2 linked regions of the Caldimonas brevitalea genome follow. The main gene of each other region encodes a partner of the protein of the gene in region 2 in a complex. Links are inferred from orthologs where the notes say so. Each region holds a gene or a part of one and is shown on either strand. Other genes may lie near its edges. The genes, in order: trxB and trxA.

What was found.
Region 1: the proteins of trxA (region 2) and trxB are in contact, whole or in part, in a crystal structure (PDB 1F6M), measured with the Escherichia coli proteins. The link is inferred for Caldimonas brevitalea from one-to-one orthologs.

What each region holds. Positions count from the first base shown.
Region 1 is NZ_CP011371.1:1,576,018-1,581,438, forward strand. What follows is about bases 1-2,981. They hold trxB (thioredoxin-disulfide reductase), read right to left. Parts: upstream 1,979-2,981; coding sequence 1,022-1,978; downstream 1-1,021. Other genes in these bases: rpmG (50S ribosomal protein L33), read right to left, coding at 202-369; rpmB (50S ribosomal protein L28), read right to left, coding at 399-632; AAW51_RS06875 (Crp/Fnr family transcriptional regulator), read left to right, coding at 2,225-2,893. Also shown: AAW51_RS06880 (DNA translocase FtsK), read left to right, coding at 3,006-5,414; outer membrane lipoprotein periplasmic chaperone LolA, read left to right, coding at 5,411-5,421.
Region 2 is NZ_CP011371.1:2,492,918-2,502,983, forward strand. Bases 3,858-6,575 are described here. They hold trxA (thioredoxin TrxA), read right to left. Parts: upstream 5,523-6,575; coding sequence 5,193-5,522; downstream 3,858-5,192. Other genes in these bases: rho (transcription termination factor Rho), read right to left, coding at 3,858-4,952; AAW51_RS31155 (PD-(D/E)XK nuclease family protein), read left to right, coding at 5,669-6,575. Outside these bases: AAW51_RS11145 (MATE family efflux transporter), read right to left, coding at 1-1,290; AAW51_RS11150 (hypothetical protein), read right to left, coding at 1,290-2,945; AAW51_RS11155 (type B 50S ribosomal protein L31), read right to left, coding at 3,104-3,364; more of rho, read right to left, coding at 3,690-3,857; more of AAW51_RS31155, read left to right, coding at 6,576-8,347; AAW51_RS11175 (UvrD-helicase domain-containing protein), read left to right, coding at 8,344-10,066. UniProt on the Escherichia coli protein: Participates in various redox reactions through the reversible oxidation of its active center dithiol to a disulfide and catalyzes dithiol-disulfide exchange reactions.

The sequences.
Region 1 (5,421 bases), 920 kb from region 2 along the record:
GTGCCGCGCTGGGCTGGCAGCGAGTCGGGAGCAGGCGACAAGGAAGGGCCGGTCGGGCCCTGCCCATCCTGGCACCGCGCACGGGCTCCCGCTCCCGCTCATGGACCCCGTCAGGCTGAGGCCGGACCGCGGGCCCACAAACAAAAAACCCGCCGGGCCGAAGCCGGGCGGGTTGAGCCAACAAGGGCAGCGACAGCCGAATTACTTCAGCTTCACTTCCTTGTAGGCGACGTGCTTGCGAGCCTTGGGATCGAACTTCATGATCTCCATCTTCTCGGGCGTCGTCTTCTTGTTCTTGGTGGTCGTGTAGAAGTGACCCGTGCCTGCGGTCGACTCCAGCTTGATCTTTTCGCGAGCGGTCTTGGCCATGGTGTTTGCTCCTTAAGCGGCGGCGGCGATCAGAGCTCGCCCTTGGCACGCAGGTCGGCGACGACCTGGTCGATGCCGACCTTGTCGATCAGGCGCAGCGCGGCGTTGCTCACGCGCAGGCGCACCCAGCGGTTTTCGCTCTCGACCCAGAAGCGGCGGTACTGCAGGTTCGGCAGGAAGCGGCGCTTCGTTTTGTTGTTGGCGTGGGACACATTGTTGCCCACCATCGGGCGCTTGCCCGTAACTTGACAGACGCGTGCCATGACGCTTCTCCGTTTCAATCTCGGTTCAGATTTGACGCCTAGAGCAGGCGGCCCGGGTGTAAAACACGGGACCGAGCCGCTTGGTGGACGCCCTTCGAAGGCTTCGCGTGCTGCATTCGTTTTTTGGCATCAGGCAGGCCACGTGGAAGGACTCGGCAGGGGCTCGAAGAGGGCTTGCGCGCCTCTTGCGGGGGCTGCTGTCGTGCTGTAGCCCCACCCTTTACACTCATCCTTCACCGCGCACCTGCCAACCCGCCCACCGCTTGCGCGGAACGATTGAGGCAAAGCCAGTATCGGCAAAGACGGCGATTATAGCGGGAAAACCGCCGCTCCCGCCAGTCAGGCCCCGAGGCCGCGCCAGCGGCCGCCGCTGGCGGCCGGCGCACGCCTCAAACCTGGCCGCCTTGCTCCAGGAAACGCTGGGCGTCGAGCGCGGCCATGCAGCCCGTCCCGGCGCTGGTGATGGCCTGGCGGTAGACATGATCCTGCACGTCGCCCGCCGCGAACACGCCGGGCACGCTGGTCATCGTCGCGAAGCCGTTCAGGCCGGTGCGGGTCAGGATGTAGCCGTCCTTCATCTCGATCTGGCCCTTGAAGATGTCGGTGTTGGGCTGGTGGCCGATGGCGATGAAACAACCCTTGAGCGCAATGTCTTCGGTGCTGTTGTCGTTGACGTTGCGCACCCGCACGCCGGTCACGCCAGAGGCGTCGCCCAGCACCTCGTCGAGCACCGAGTGCAGCTTCAGCTCGATCTTGCCGGCTTGCACCTTCTCGGCCACCTTGTCGATCAGGATGGCCTCGGCGCGGAATTTGTCGCGCCGGTGGATCAGGGTCACCTTGCGCGCGATGTTGGACAGGTACAGCGCCTCCTCGACCGCGGTGTTGCCGCCGCCGACCACGCAGACGTCCTGGTCGCGGTAGAAAAAGCCGTCACAGGTGGCGCAGCCGCTCACACCGCGACCCATGAAGGCCTCCTCGGAGGGCAGGCCGAGGTATTTGGCCGAGGCGCCGGTCGCGATGATCAGCGTGTCGCAGGTGTATTCGCCGGCGTCACCCTTGAGCCGGAACGGCCGCTGCCCCAGCGAGACCTCGTTGATGTGGTCGAACACGATCTCGGTGTTGAAACGCTCGGCATGCTGCTGGAAGCGCTGCATCAGGTCGGGGCCCATCACGCCGGCCACGTCGGCCGGCCAGTTGTCGACCTCGGTCGTCGTCATCAACTGCCCGCCTTGCGCCATCCCGGTCACCAGCATCGGCTTCAGATTGGCGCGCGCGGCGTAGATGGCGGCGGTGTAGCCGGCGGGGCCGGAACCGAGGATCAGGACTTGGGCGTGTTTGGGCGTCATGCTGCTGCAGGCGCTTGCGCGCCAGTGGTGTCGTTGCTCGGGTGGTACCCCCTGCTGCGAAGCCGCTGCTTCAGGTAGAGTCCCCGCTGTGAGATATCTCACAGCGTGCAGAAAGGCGTGCCACGATTCCCGGCAGATGGGGCCTGAAGGCCCCACCGCAAGCCGCGATTGTAAGAAACGCCGGTGGCCGATGTGCGGAACGGGCTTTGCCCGGGAAGCCGAGACATAACGCAGAAGGTGATCTGTATGGCGATGCTGTCTAACCTGGACCTGATTCGACGCGTACCCTTGTTTTCGATGTTGACCAGTACCCAGGCCGAAGCCGTTGCAGAAGGCGTGGTCAAGCGGCGCTACCGGCGCGGCGAAATCATCGTCGAGCAAGGGCGCAAATCGAATGCCCTGTTCATACTTCTGACGGGCCGCGCGCGGGTCCTGACCGCCGACGCCCGCGGCCGCGAGGTGATCCTCGCGATGCTGCATCCCGGCGACTACGTCGGCGAGATGAGTTTGATCGACAACGAGCCGCACTCGGCCACGGTGCGTGCCGAGGTGCAGACCGACGTGCTGGTGCTCGGCCGCCCCGAGTTCGCCCGCTGCCTGCCGGAGAATTCCAGCCTGTCCTACGCCATCATGCGCGGCCTGGTGTCGCGCTTGCGTGCGGCCGACCGGCAGATCGAATCGCTGGCGCTGCTCGACGTCTACGGCCGCGTGGCCCGCACGCTGCTCGACATGGCCGAGGAAAGCAATGGCTCGCTGCTGATCCGCAACAAGGTCTCGCGCCAGGACCTGGCCAAGATCGTCGGCGCCTCGCGCGAGATGGTCAGCCGGGTCATGAAAGACCTCGAAGAGCGGCAGTACGTCGAGACCCAGCCGGACGGCTCGGTGGTGATCAAAGAACGTCTGCAGGTCGGCTGAAGCCGCCTGAGCCCTCGAGCCCACCCCCGGGCTGCAGCCCGGCCGCCACGAATGGTGCCGAGTTGTAGCCGAATGTGGTGTGGACGCCACGCGGTTGATTCACAATCCGCGCATGGCATTTCCTCTTGGCTCTCTCGGGGGTGATCCGGCCCCGGCCCCCACCACCGGCCCCGCCACGGGCTCCAACTCAGGCCGCGGCAGTTCCGCGGCGTACACCCGCGCGCCCAAGGCCACGCCCTCCGCCGCGGCGCCCGTGCCGACGCCCCGGTGGCGTGTCCAGCTCACGGCCTTCCTCGGCGCGCTCGGGCTGGTGCTGTTGCTGCTGGCCATGCTGACGCATTCGAGCGCGGATGCGGCCTGGTCGACCACCGGCGACGGCAGCGGGCTGCACAACGCGGCCGGCGTGCTCGGCGCCTGGGTGTCTGACCTGTTGTTTTTCCTGTTCGGTTTCTCGGCCTGGTGGCTGGTGCTGGTGGCCGCGCGCGCCTGGCTGAGCTCGTTGGCGCGGTTGCTGCGCAGCGACGACGCGCCGGCGGCCGACACCAGTGGCCGTCCGCCGGTCTGGTTGTTCTGGGTCGGCGTGGTCGCCCTGCTGAGCGCGAGCTGCAGCCTGGAATGGACCCGGCTCTACCACCTCGAAGCCTATCTGCCCGGCCACGCCGGAGGCGTGCTCGGCCATGCGCTGGGCGCCGGCAGCATGCGGCTGCTCGGCTTCGCCGGCTCCGGCGTGTGGTGGATCTCGCTGCTGGTCGCCGGTGTCTCGATGGCCCTGCGCTTTTCGTGGGTGCGGGCGGCCGAGCGGCTGGGCGGCTGGATCGACAGCTGGCGCGTCAAGCGCGAAGTGCGTCGCGAGATCAAGGAAGACCTGCGGCTGGGCGAGAAGGCCAGCAAGGAGCGCCAGCAGGTGGTCGAGGTCGAGCGCCACGTGATCGAGGACCACCCGCCCATCCTGATCGAGCCGCCGGTGGTGGAGGTGCCGAAGTCGCAGCGGGTCGTCAAGGAACGGCAGAAGCCCTTGTTCTCGGAACTGACCGACACCAAGCTGCCGCAGGTCGACCTGCTCGACGCGGCGCCCGGCAAGCTCGAGACGGTGACGCCCGAGACGCTCGAAATGACCTCGCGGCTGATCGAGAAGAAGCTGAAGGATTTCGGCGTCGAGGTGCGGGTTGTGGCGGCGTCGCCCGGCCCGGTCATCACCCGCTACGAGATCGAGCCCGCCACTGGCGTGAAGGGCTCGCAGATCGTCAACCTGGCCAAGGACCTGGCCCGGTCGCTGAGCCTGGTTAGCATTCGCGTGGTCGAGACCATCCCCGGCAAGAACCTGATGGCCCTGGAGCTGCCGAACGCCAAGCGGCAGAGCATCCGGCTGGCCGAGATCCTCGGCTCGCAGGTCTACAACGACGCGCAGTCGATGCTGACCATGGGGCTGGGCAAGGACATCGTCGGCCACCCGGTCACGGCCGACCTGGCCCGCATGCCCCATTTGCTGGTCGCGGGTACCACCGGCTCGGGCAAGTCGGTCGGGATCAACGCCATGATTTTGTCGCTGCTGTACAAGGCCGAAGCACGCGACGTGCGGCTGATCCTGATCGACCCGAAGATGCTCGAGATGGCGATGTACGAGGGCATTCCGCACCTGCTCGCCCCGGTCGTCACCGACATGAAGCAGGCCAGCAACGCGCTCAACTGGTGTGTCGGCGAGATGGAGCGCCGCTACAAGCTGATGAGCAAGCTGGGCGTGCGCAACCTGGCCGGCTACAACAAGAAGATCGCCGACGCCCACGAGCGCGGCGAAAAGATCAGCAATCCGTTCAGCCTGACGCCCGAAGAGCCCGAACCGCTCGACCGCCTGCCCTTCGTGGTGGTGGTGATCGACGAGCTGGCCGACCTGATGATGGTGGTCGGCAAGAAGATCGAAGAGCTGATCGCGCGCCTGGCGCAGAAGGCGCGCGCGGCCGGCATCCATTTGATCCTGGCGACGCAGCGGCCGAGCGTGGACGTCATCACCGGCCTGATCAAGGCCAACATCCCGACCCGTATCGCCTTCCAGGTGTCCAGCAAGATCGACTCGCGCACCATCCTCGACCAGATGGGCGCCGAGGCGCTGCTGGGGCAGGGCGACATGCTCTACCTCGCGCCTGGCACGGGGCTGCCAGTGCGTGTCCACGGCGCCTTCGTCAGCGACGAAGAGGTGCACCGCGTGGTCGAATACCTCAAGAGCCAGGGCGAGCCGAACTACATCGAAGGCATCCTCGAAGGCGGGACGCTGGAGGGTGAGGGCGGTGCCGCGGGCGAGGGCGGTGAAGGTGGTGGCGACGGCGAGGCCGACCCGATGTACGACCAGGCCGTCGCGGTGGTGTTGCAGCACAAGCGCGCGTCGATCTCGCTGGTACAGCGCCACCTCCGCATCGGTTACAACCGCGCTGCCCGACTGCTGGAACAAATGGAAAAGTCCGGGCTCGTATCTAGCATGTCCACCAACGGCAACCGGGACATCCTGGCGCCGAATCGAGAAGAATGAAGAAGCC
Region 2 (10,066 bases):
CACCAGCCCCAGCGCCGTCAAATTGCCGAACCAGAAGCCGCTCGCGCCGTGCAGGATCGCGGGCACCTCACCGCCGACGTTGAAGGCCAGCGCATAACCGCCGCCCAGTCCCAAGCCCCACGAGGCGACGACATAGACGGCGGCCGGCAGCAGCGCCACGCGGAAGGACCGCAGCGCGAAGGCCGCGTTGACCTGGGTGGCGTCGAACAGCTGGTACAGCGCGATGTAGACGAACAGCGCCGCCGCGGCATCGCGCACCACCGGGTCGCGGCTGTAGACCGCCACCAGCCAGGGCCGCAGCGCGAACACGAGACCGCCGAGCAGCACCGACAAGCCCACCGCCAGCGCGATGCCTTGCCAGCCGGCCCGGCGTGCCGCGGCGACCTCGCCCGCGCCGCGCAACTGCGACACCTGTGCACCGGTGGCGATCGCGATCGACAGCGGCAGCATGTACATCACGCTGGCCAGGTTGGCCACGATCTGGTGCCCGCCCAGGGCGTTGGTGCCGAAGCGGGCGATGAACAGCGCCATCAGCGTGAAGGCGGTGACTTCGACGAAGTAGCTGGCGCCCGCAGGCAGCCCGAGCCGCAGCAGTTCTTTCTGGACCGACCAGCGCGGTCCATGCCAGCCGGTCCAGAGGGAAAACGGTCGGTAGATCGGGTGCCGCCACAACATCGTGGCGCCCACCAGCACCAACGCGGCATTGATCAGCAGCGTCGCGATGCCGCAACCTTCGATGCCCAGCGCCGGCAGGCCGGCCCCGCCGAAGATCAGCCAGGCGTTCAGGGGCAGCTTGAGCGCCAGCGCCCCGAGTTGCAGCGCCGTGACCAGCAGCGGCTTGGAGATGCCCTGGTTGAGACTGGTGTAGCAGCGAAACAGCAAGGCCAGCGGCATGCCGAAGGCCAGCCAGCCGAGATAGTCGCGCACCCGGGCCGCCACGTCCGGAGGCGCGCCGGTGAGGGCCAGCACCACGTCGGGCGAGCGCATCAGCAGCAGCCCTGGCAAGCCGAGTAGCAAGGCGAGGTAGACGGTCTGGCGGAAGGCCTCTCCGACCTCCTGGTCCTGCTGCGCGCCGCGGTGGTGGCCCACCACCGGAATCAGGGCCTGCACCACGCCGCTCGCGCCCACATAGACGCTGATGTAGATCGCCGCGCCGATCGACAAGGCCGCCAGGTCGACGCTGGCGTGGCGGCCCGCCATGATGGTGTCGGCCACGCCGAAACCGATGGTCGCCAGCTGGCCCACCAGGATGGTGGCGGCGTCACGGGCGATGCGACGCAGCGCCGGCATCAGTCCTCGTCCGCGCCGTGGCGGCGGAAGACGTAGGTGAAGTCGCTCCGGTCGGTTGGCCGCTGGGCACGCCCGAGCAGCGTCCAGCCGCCCGGCTCGGGTGCACTGCGGCCGCCCCGCACCAGCAGATAGTCACAGCGTGGCGGATACAGCGCATGGCTCGCATAGACCTGAAACCCGCCGTGCACCTCGAGCGCCGCCATCTCGCTGCGCGGCAGGCCGTGCGCCTCGAGGCACACGCCGTAGGGCAGGTAGCGGCTCAGCCGTTGCACCAGAGGCCGTTCGCTGCGGCCGTAGTCGAGTGCCGGCAACCACAGCGTCATCAGCAGCAGCCAGCCCAGCGCGACGCCGCTGGCCGGCAGCACCAGGCTGCGCCACAGCTCTTCGCGATTGCGGCCGGCACGCCAGCGCACCAGCCACAGCCATGCCAGCGTACCGGCCACCGCGAACACCAGCGCCGGCACCGAAAACAGGGGCTCGAAGCCGGGCGCGAGGCGGGCGATATTCGCCGCGGGTTTGGCCGGCACGTTGGTGTGCATCGACAAATAGATGACCCAGATCGTCAGCGCGCAGAAACTGAAGAAGAAGACCGAAAACCAGTCGATCGCCGACGCCACCCCACGGCGCAGGGTCGGCAGCGAAAAGCCGGCCAGCACCGCCAGCGACGGCAGGGCCAGCATCAAGGCACGGTCCGAGCCGTTCATCACGACACAGGCCACCAGCGCGATCAGTGCGGTGAACAGTGGCACGGCGATATGCCGCTTGAGCCAATGGCGCCGCCACACCCACAAGGTCCACGCCACCAGCGGCCAGGCGGGCCAGGTAAACCAGGCCAGCAGGCGCAACACCTGGCGCAGCTGGGGCCGCGGGTCGGCCTTCCAGGCCCAGGCATCGAAGGTGGTGGCGGTCAGCGCTGCCAGCAGCAGGGCTGCGGCCACCCAGGTGACGAAACGGCGCGTTTGCGCATCGTGCGACATCCAGCACACCGACAGGCCCACCAGCCCGAGAAACACCGCGATGTTGGGCGCGCCGCTGCCGGCCATCAACGGCAGCGCCGTCAGCACCGCCACCCGGGGCTTGAGGCTGCGGACGCCGCTGGCGGCCAGCGCGTAGATGAACAACGTGACGCCGCTGAGCTGCAGCAGCTCGGGCGTGGTTTCGTGGCCCAGTTGCAGCAGCCCGAGCGTCGCGAGCAGCGCGAGCACGGCACCGTCGGCAATCGCTCGCGCATAGTCCACCGGGGTGGCTTCGCCGCCGAACGCGAACGACACCGGCTGGGCTGCCTGCGTGCGGGCCAGGTGGTAGCAGGTGTACCAGGTCAACAGCAGCACGCCGACCAGCAGCAGGGCGAAGGGAATGCGCGCGGCCAGCGCCGGGTCGAGCACGTCGGCGAACAGCCGGATGAAGCCGGCGCCCAGCCAATACGGCAGCAGCCCGCCTTCGGGCGGCAAACCGCCGACCAGCGGATGCCACAGGTCGCTGCGGCCCGTGGCGAGGCTGTGCATGAAGCCGAACGCGGTCACGTCGGCGCTGCGCCAGGGGTCACGTCCGAACAGTCCGGGCAGCACATAGGCGGCGCAGAGCAACAGCAGCGGCAGGCGCGGCAGGCGTTGCGCGGCGCGTTGCGTGACGATGGCGGGGCTAGGGTGATTCACGTGAAGGGGGGTGCAGGGCGGTCGGCAGTCGCAAAGCCGGGATGATGCAGCAAATTGGCGCGTACGCCGGGCGGGCGACGCCCGGGGCTTGGGCACGCCGCAAACAAAAAGGGCAGCCGGTTACCCTGGCTGCCCTCTTGCAGACGATACGACGCTGCTTACTTCTTGATGCCCACGCGCGCAAACTTGTTGCGGAACTTCTCGACGCGGCCGCCGAGCGAGTCCACGCTCTTTTGCGTGCCGGTGTAGAAGGGGTGCGACTCGCTGGTGGTTTCCAGCTTGAACAGCGGCAGCTCGCGACCGTCATCCATCTTGACGGTTTCTTTGGTCTGAGCGCAAGAACGGGTCACGAACTTGAAGCCGTTGGACAGATCCACGAAGCACACTTCGCGGTAGTTGGGGTGGATGCCTTCTTTCATGCGATCGCTCTCTTTCGCTGATCCTATGCGCCGGGAGCCACCTCGACCCTTTCGAGGCACTTTCCGGAAGCGGAAAACCGCGGATTATGCCATGGAGATCAACAACTTATCCAGGGCCCAGGAGCCCGGGGAGCGCAAGGACTGCACACTCCCCTCGGGGAGGCTCGCCAGCGGCGGCGTTGTAAAGGGGCGGGCAGCGGGGCGGACCCGCCGGGTGCCGACCCGAGATTCCGCCGCGCCGGCAGGCCGCGGAAATCGCGCCCTGTAAAGCGGAAAACAGAAAAGGCCGGTCGCCCGGCCTTTTCCGCTCGATGCCCCCGGCGTTTCAGCCGCCGCGGCGCATCATGTCGAAGAAGTCCAGATTGGTCTTCGTCGACTTCATCTTGTCGAGGATGAACTCCATCGCCTCGATCTCGTCCATCGGGTAGAGCAGCTTGCGCAGGATCCAGGTCTTTTGCAGGATCTCGGGCTTGAGCAGCAGCTCTTCGCGACGCGTGCCCGACTTGTTCAGCAGGATGGACGGGTAGACGCGCTTCTCGGCCATGCGACGGTCCATGTGGATCTCGCAGTTGCCGGTGCCCTTGAACTCTTCGTAGATCACCTCGTCCATGCGGCTGCCGGTGTCGACCAGCGCGGTGCCGATGATGGTCAGCGAGCCGCCTTCCTCGATGTTGCGGGCCGCGCCGAAGAAGCGTTTGGGCCGCTGCAGCGCGTTGGCGTCGACACCGCCGGTCAACACCTTGCCCGACGAGGGCAGCACGTTGTTGTACGCACGCGCCAGACGGGTGATCGAATCGAGCAGGATCACCACGTCCTTCTTCAACTCGACCAGGCGCTTGGCACGCTCGATCACCATCTCGGCGACTTGCACGTGGCGCGCCGCCGGCTCGTCGAAGGTCGAGCTGATGACCTCGCCGCGCACGGTGCGCTGCATTTCGGTCACTTCCTCGGGCCGCTCGTCGACGAGCAGCACGATCAGGTAGACATCGGGGTGGTTGGCGATGATGGCGTGCGCGAGGTGCTGCATCATCACGGTCTTGCCGCTCTTGGGCGGCGCCACCAGCAAAGCCCGCTGGCCTTTGCCGATCGGTGCGATCAGGTCGACGATACGGCCGGTGATGTTCTCTTCGGACTTGATCTCGCGTTCGAGCTTGAACTGCTCCTTCGGGAACAGCGGCGTCAAGTTCTCGAACATGATCTTGTGCTTGTTCTCCTCGGGCGTCAGACCGTTCACGCGGTCGACCTTCACCAGCGCAAAATAGCGCTCGCCGTCCTTGGGCACGCGGACTTCGCCTTCGATGGCGTCACCGGTGTGGAGGTTGAAGCGCCGGATCTGGCTGGGCGACAGATAAATGTCGTCGGTGCTGGCCAGATAGCTCGTCTCGGGAGAGCGCAGGAAGCCAAAACCGTCCGGCAAGACCTCGAGCACGCCGTCGCCGAAGATCTGCTCGCCCTGCTTGGCGCGCCGCTTCATGATCGCGAACATCAGCTCCTGCTTGCGCATGCGGCTGGTGTTCTCGATCTCCAGCGACTCGGCCATCTTGATGAGTTCCGAGACGTGAAGGACTTTGAGTTCGGATAGTTGCATGGGTGAATACCCTTGTCGTTGACGCCGCACTGCCAACGGCGACGTCTGGATGGACTTCGGCGGCGCTCGCAGCCCGACCGGACGGATGCCGCGAGAACTGGCGCAGGACTGCGACGAGCGCGAGTCTGAAGACGCTGGAGTTGGGGGCCGAAACTACGCGGCGAACGAGGTGCGTAGTGGCGAAACTTGTGCTACCGGGAACCGGGCTTGTGGCCGCGACTCCCGATGCATTGGCAGAAATTATAGATGACCGTCGAGGAAGGCCGTCAACTGCGCTTTCGACAAAGCGCCGACCTTGGTGGCGGCGAGCTGGCCGCCCTTGAACAACATCAGGGTCGGAATGCCGCGGATGCCGAATTTGGACGGCACTTCGCGGTTTTCGTCGACGTTCATCTTGGCGATCGCGAGCCGGCCGTCATAATCCTTGGCCACTTCGTCCAGGATGGGGGCGATCATCTTGCAAGGGCCGCACCATTCGGCCCAGTAGTCCACCAGCACCGGCTTGTCGGCCTGCAGGACGTCGGCGTCAAACGACGCGTCGGAGATGTGTTTGATCAGCTCGCTGCTCATTATTCGGTCCTCGGATGGGTCGAAGCCATGCTCCGACAAAGGCACAATGATTCTGACACAAACCCTCCCGGGGCCTGCGGGGGTGGTCTGAAGTCTTTCTATCGCAGGGATATCCTTTTTCTCACAGGTACTCGAGAGCAGTCGGCATGTCGGTGCGAGAAAACTGGTCCCTGGGTGCGTCCTGCACCGATCCCTGGCCTGCCATCGTCCAGCGGGTTCGCGCCTTCGCGCAAGCGCATGCCGTGCCGCAGCGGGAATTGCTGGTGTTGCTGCCGTTTGCGCAGCACCTGCCGCTCGCGCGCAACGCCTGGGCACGCCTGGCTGGCGCCGGCTGGATGCCCCGCTTCGAAACCACCCAGACGCTGCGCGACGCACTGCCGGCGCGTCCTCAGGCGCCCGAGGGGCCCAGCGGCGATGTGGCCGCTGACCGGCTCGCGGCGGCGCGCTTGCTGGGCGAGCTGAGCTGGGCTCAGCCGGTGCGCCGCGCCGATCCGGCCCTGTTCGAGCACTGGGTGCGCGGCGTGGTCGAGATGGCGCACCAGATGCTGCACGCGGCGCATGCGCTGATGCCGGCGCGCCGTCCGGCCTACTGGGATCAAGCGCGCGAGGCGCTGCCGCCGCCGTTGGGGCCGGCGGCGACCGAGGCCGCGCTGGCGCGTGTCGCGCTCGAATGGGCCGCGCTGCAGGACGTCGGCCCGGCGGACGCGCTGTTCGACGTGCGGGCTGGCGGCTGGGTGCTGGTCAAGGCCGGCGAACCCGAGCCGTTGGCGCTGTCCCTGCTGGCGCAGGCCGACGCGCCGCAGCTGAGCATCGAAACCGACCCCGACGCACAAGCACCTTTCGCCGCGGCCGCCCCCGATGTGCAGATCCTGCAGTGCGCCGACTTCGAGCAGGAGGCGCAGGTGGCGGCCGCCCAGGTGTTGACGCATCTGTCGGCCGGCCAGGCGCCGGTGGCGGTGATTGCGCAAGACCGGGTGCTGGTGCGCCGGCTGCGGGCCCTGCTGGAACGCCGCGGAGTCGCCTTGCGCGACGAGACGGGCTGGCGGCTGTCCACCACGCGGGCCGGTGCGTGTGTCGCCGGGCTGCTCGCGCTGGCACGTTATCGCGCCAGCACCGACGACCTGCTGGACTGGCTCAAGTCGACCTTCACGGCGTGGGACGGTGAGCTGCCGGCCGGTGCCGAGGCCGGGCTCGAACAAGCGGTGCGCCGCCATCGATGGGCGCTGTTGAGCGAGGTCGTCGAGGCGCGTCTGCCAGCGCCAGCCCTGGCCCTTTGGCAACGCGTCGTGGCCTTGCGTGCCCAGCTCGGCGCGGAACCGCGGCGCGTCCGCCTGGCGGACTGGAACGCCCGGCTGCAAGCGGCCCTGCAGGCCTGCGGCGCCTGGACGACGCTGGCCGAGGACGACGCCGGACGCGAGGTGCTCGAAGCCTTGCGGCTCGACGTGGCAGGAGACGGCCTCGCGGCCGAATCGGCTTTCGAACGGCAAGCGGCCGTCACGTCGATGGACCTCGCCGACTACACCGCCTGGGTCGACAGCCTGCTCGAGGCGGGCGCCTTCATGCCGCCCGCAGCCGAAGACGCCGAGGTCGTCATCACGCCACTGGCGCGTGCGATGTTGCGGCCGTTCGCCGCGGCCGTGATGCCCGGCTGTGACGAACAACGCCTCGGCCCGGTGCCTGCATCGCTGTGGCTCAGCGAGCGCGAGCGGGCGGCGCTCGCCTTGCCGACGCGCGCGGCCGCCCAGCAGGGGCAGACCATCGCCTTTGCGCACCTGGTGCGCCAGCCCAGCGTCAGCCTGCTGTGGCGCCTCTCGCACGACGGCGAGCCGCTCGGGGCCAGCGTGCTGGTCGAGCGGCTGCTGCTCGAACGCCGCCGCGCGGCCCTGCTCGAGGCGCGCCCGGAAGACCCGCGCCCGATGCTGCTGGTGAAGCCGGCACCGACCCGGCCCAGCGCGCCGCGCGCGCCGGCGCTGGTGCCCGAACGCTTCAGTGCCACCAGCTATGAGGCGCTGCGCGACTGCCCCTACCGCTTCTTCGCGTTGCACATGCTCGGCCTGCGCGAAACGCCCGAGCTCGACGACGAGGTCGAGCGGCGCGACTACGGCACCTGGCTGCACACCGTGCTGCAGCACTTCCATCAGCAGCACGAAGAGGCGCCGCTCGACGCCGACCAGGAACTGCAGCGTTTGCTGCGCATCGGGGCCGAACAGCAGCTGGTGCTGGGGCTGGACGAGGCGGCCTTCCTCCCTTATGCCTTGCGCTTCGGCCGGGTGGCGCAGCAATACATCGATTGGCTGATGAACCACGAGCGCAACGGCGGCCACGTGCTGCGCAGTGAAGTCCCATTGCAATCGGCCTTGCCGCAGCGGCCGCAGACCCGGCTCTACGGCACGCTGGACCGGGTCGACCAGGTCCGCGGCGAGCAGGGCCCGGCGACCCTGATCCTCGACTACAAGACCGGCAACGTCGAGGCGCTCAAGCGCCGTCAGCGCGAGCCGCTCGAAGACACGCAACTGGCCTTCTATGCCGGCTTGCTGCGTCAAGCCCAGGGCGCGCCGGGCCACCAGCATCCGTTGCGCGCCTTGTACCTGGCGATGGAAGGGCGCGAGATCGAGTCGATCGAGCATGCCGACGTCGAAGCGACTGCGCAGACGCTGCTGCAAGGTCTGGCCGACGATGTCGACCGGCTGTCCGCCGGCGCCGCCTTGCCGGCACTGGGCGAAGGCGCGCTGTGCGAACACTGTGACGCGCGCGGCCTGTGTCGCAAGGCCCACTGGGCGGAAACGCCGGACCCAGCGCCGTCCGGCACGGGAGCGCAGGCATGACCGGTCCGGTTGAAACCCCTGCGGCCCACCCGCCCCAGGCCAGCCGCCCCTCCGACCCGCCACTCGGGCCCGCCTACCGCGTCAACGGCGAACTGGTCACGCGTGAGCGCTTCTATGCCTTGGCGTGCGACCCGTCGCAGAGCGTGGTGGTCGAGGCCTGCGCGGGTGCCGGCAAGACCTGGATGCTGGTGTCGCGCATCTTGCGCGGACTGCTCGACGGTTTGCAACCGCAGCAAATCCTCGCCATCACCTTCACCAAGAAGGCGGCCGCCGAGATGCGCCACCGGCTGATGTCGTGGCTCGCGCAGTTTGCCGAGTGCGGCGACGCCGAGCGCGTGCGTGCCTTGATCGACCGCGGTGTCGCGCCGGCCCAGGCGCGGGCCCAGGCCCCCGCGCTCGGCAGCCTGTACGAACGCCTGTTGGCGGGCCAGCAGCCGGTCGAGATCCGCACCTTCCACGCCTGGTTCTCGCAGCTGATGCGGGCGGCTCCGCTGCAGCTGCTCGACGAGCTGGGCCTGGCGCCTCAGGCCGAGCTGGTCGAGAACGTCGACGAGCTGAAGCCGGCCGCCTGGCGGCAGTTCCTCGGGGCAGTGGCGGGCGACGCCGACCTGCGCGCCGATTTCGAGACCCTGGTGCGCACACGCGGGCGCCATCAGGCGCAGACCTGGCTGCTGGGGGTGCTCGACAAGCGCCTCGAGTTCGAGCTGGCAGACACCGCCGGCAGCTTGCACGCCTGCGTGCCGAGCGCCGGCGAGATGGACGAGCGTTTCGCCGGCCGCGAGCATCCCGCCCTAACCCTGCGGTCGCCGGTCGTCGGCCCGTTGCTGCAGCGCGTGGCCGCTGCCTTGGGCTTGCAGCCCAAGGCCACGCCGCAAAAGTGCGGCGCTGCGCTGCAGCAAGCGCTCGAGCTGGGCAACGACCTCGCCGCCTTGTGCGCGATCGAGGCCGCCCTGTTCACCAAGGACGGCGAGCTGCGCAAGCACCTGGACGCGCCCGAACTGGACGACGCGGTGGCGTTCCTGCGTGACATCCGGCGCGCCGTGGCCCAGCAAGAGGCCCACCTGGAACATGCGCGGCTGGTGCGGCTGGTGCGCGTGCTGCTCGCCGAATACGCGCGCCTCAAACGGGCCCGCGGCCTGGCCGACATGGCCGACCTGGAACGTTGCGCGCTGCGGCTGCTGCGCGACGCCGAGCTGGCCGGCTGGGTGCTGGAGCGGCTCGACACGCGGGTCCGCCAGGTGCTGATCGACGAATTCCAGGACACCAACCCGCTGCAATGGCAGGCGCTGTCGAGCTGGCTGTCGTCATACGCTGGTGCCGGTGGCGGCGGCAGCGGCCAGCGGCCGCCGGGGGTGTTCATCGTCGGCGATCCCAAGCAGAGCATCTACCGCTTCCGGCGCGCCGAGCCGCGTGTGTTCGAGGCCGCCAAGCACCTCGTGGTCGAGGGCCTGGGGGGCGCCGTGCTGGCGTGCGACCACACCCGGCGCAATGCGCCCCAGGTGCTGCAGGCGCTCAACGGCGTTTTCACCACCGCGATGGCCGAGGCCCGCTACGCCGACTTCCGCGCGCACACCACCGAGGTCGACCCTGGCGCGCAGCCCGGGCAGGTGATGGCGCTGGAGCGTGTCGAACGCCCCCCGAAGCAGCCCAAGGAGACCGGGACGGCGGCCTGGCGCGACAGCCTGACGACACCGCGGCGCGAGCCCGAGGTGTTGTTGA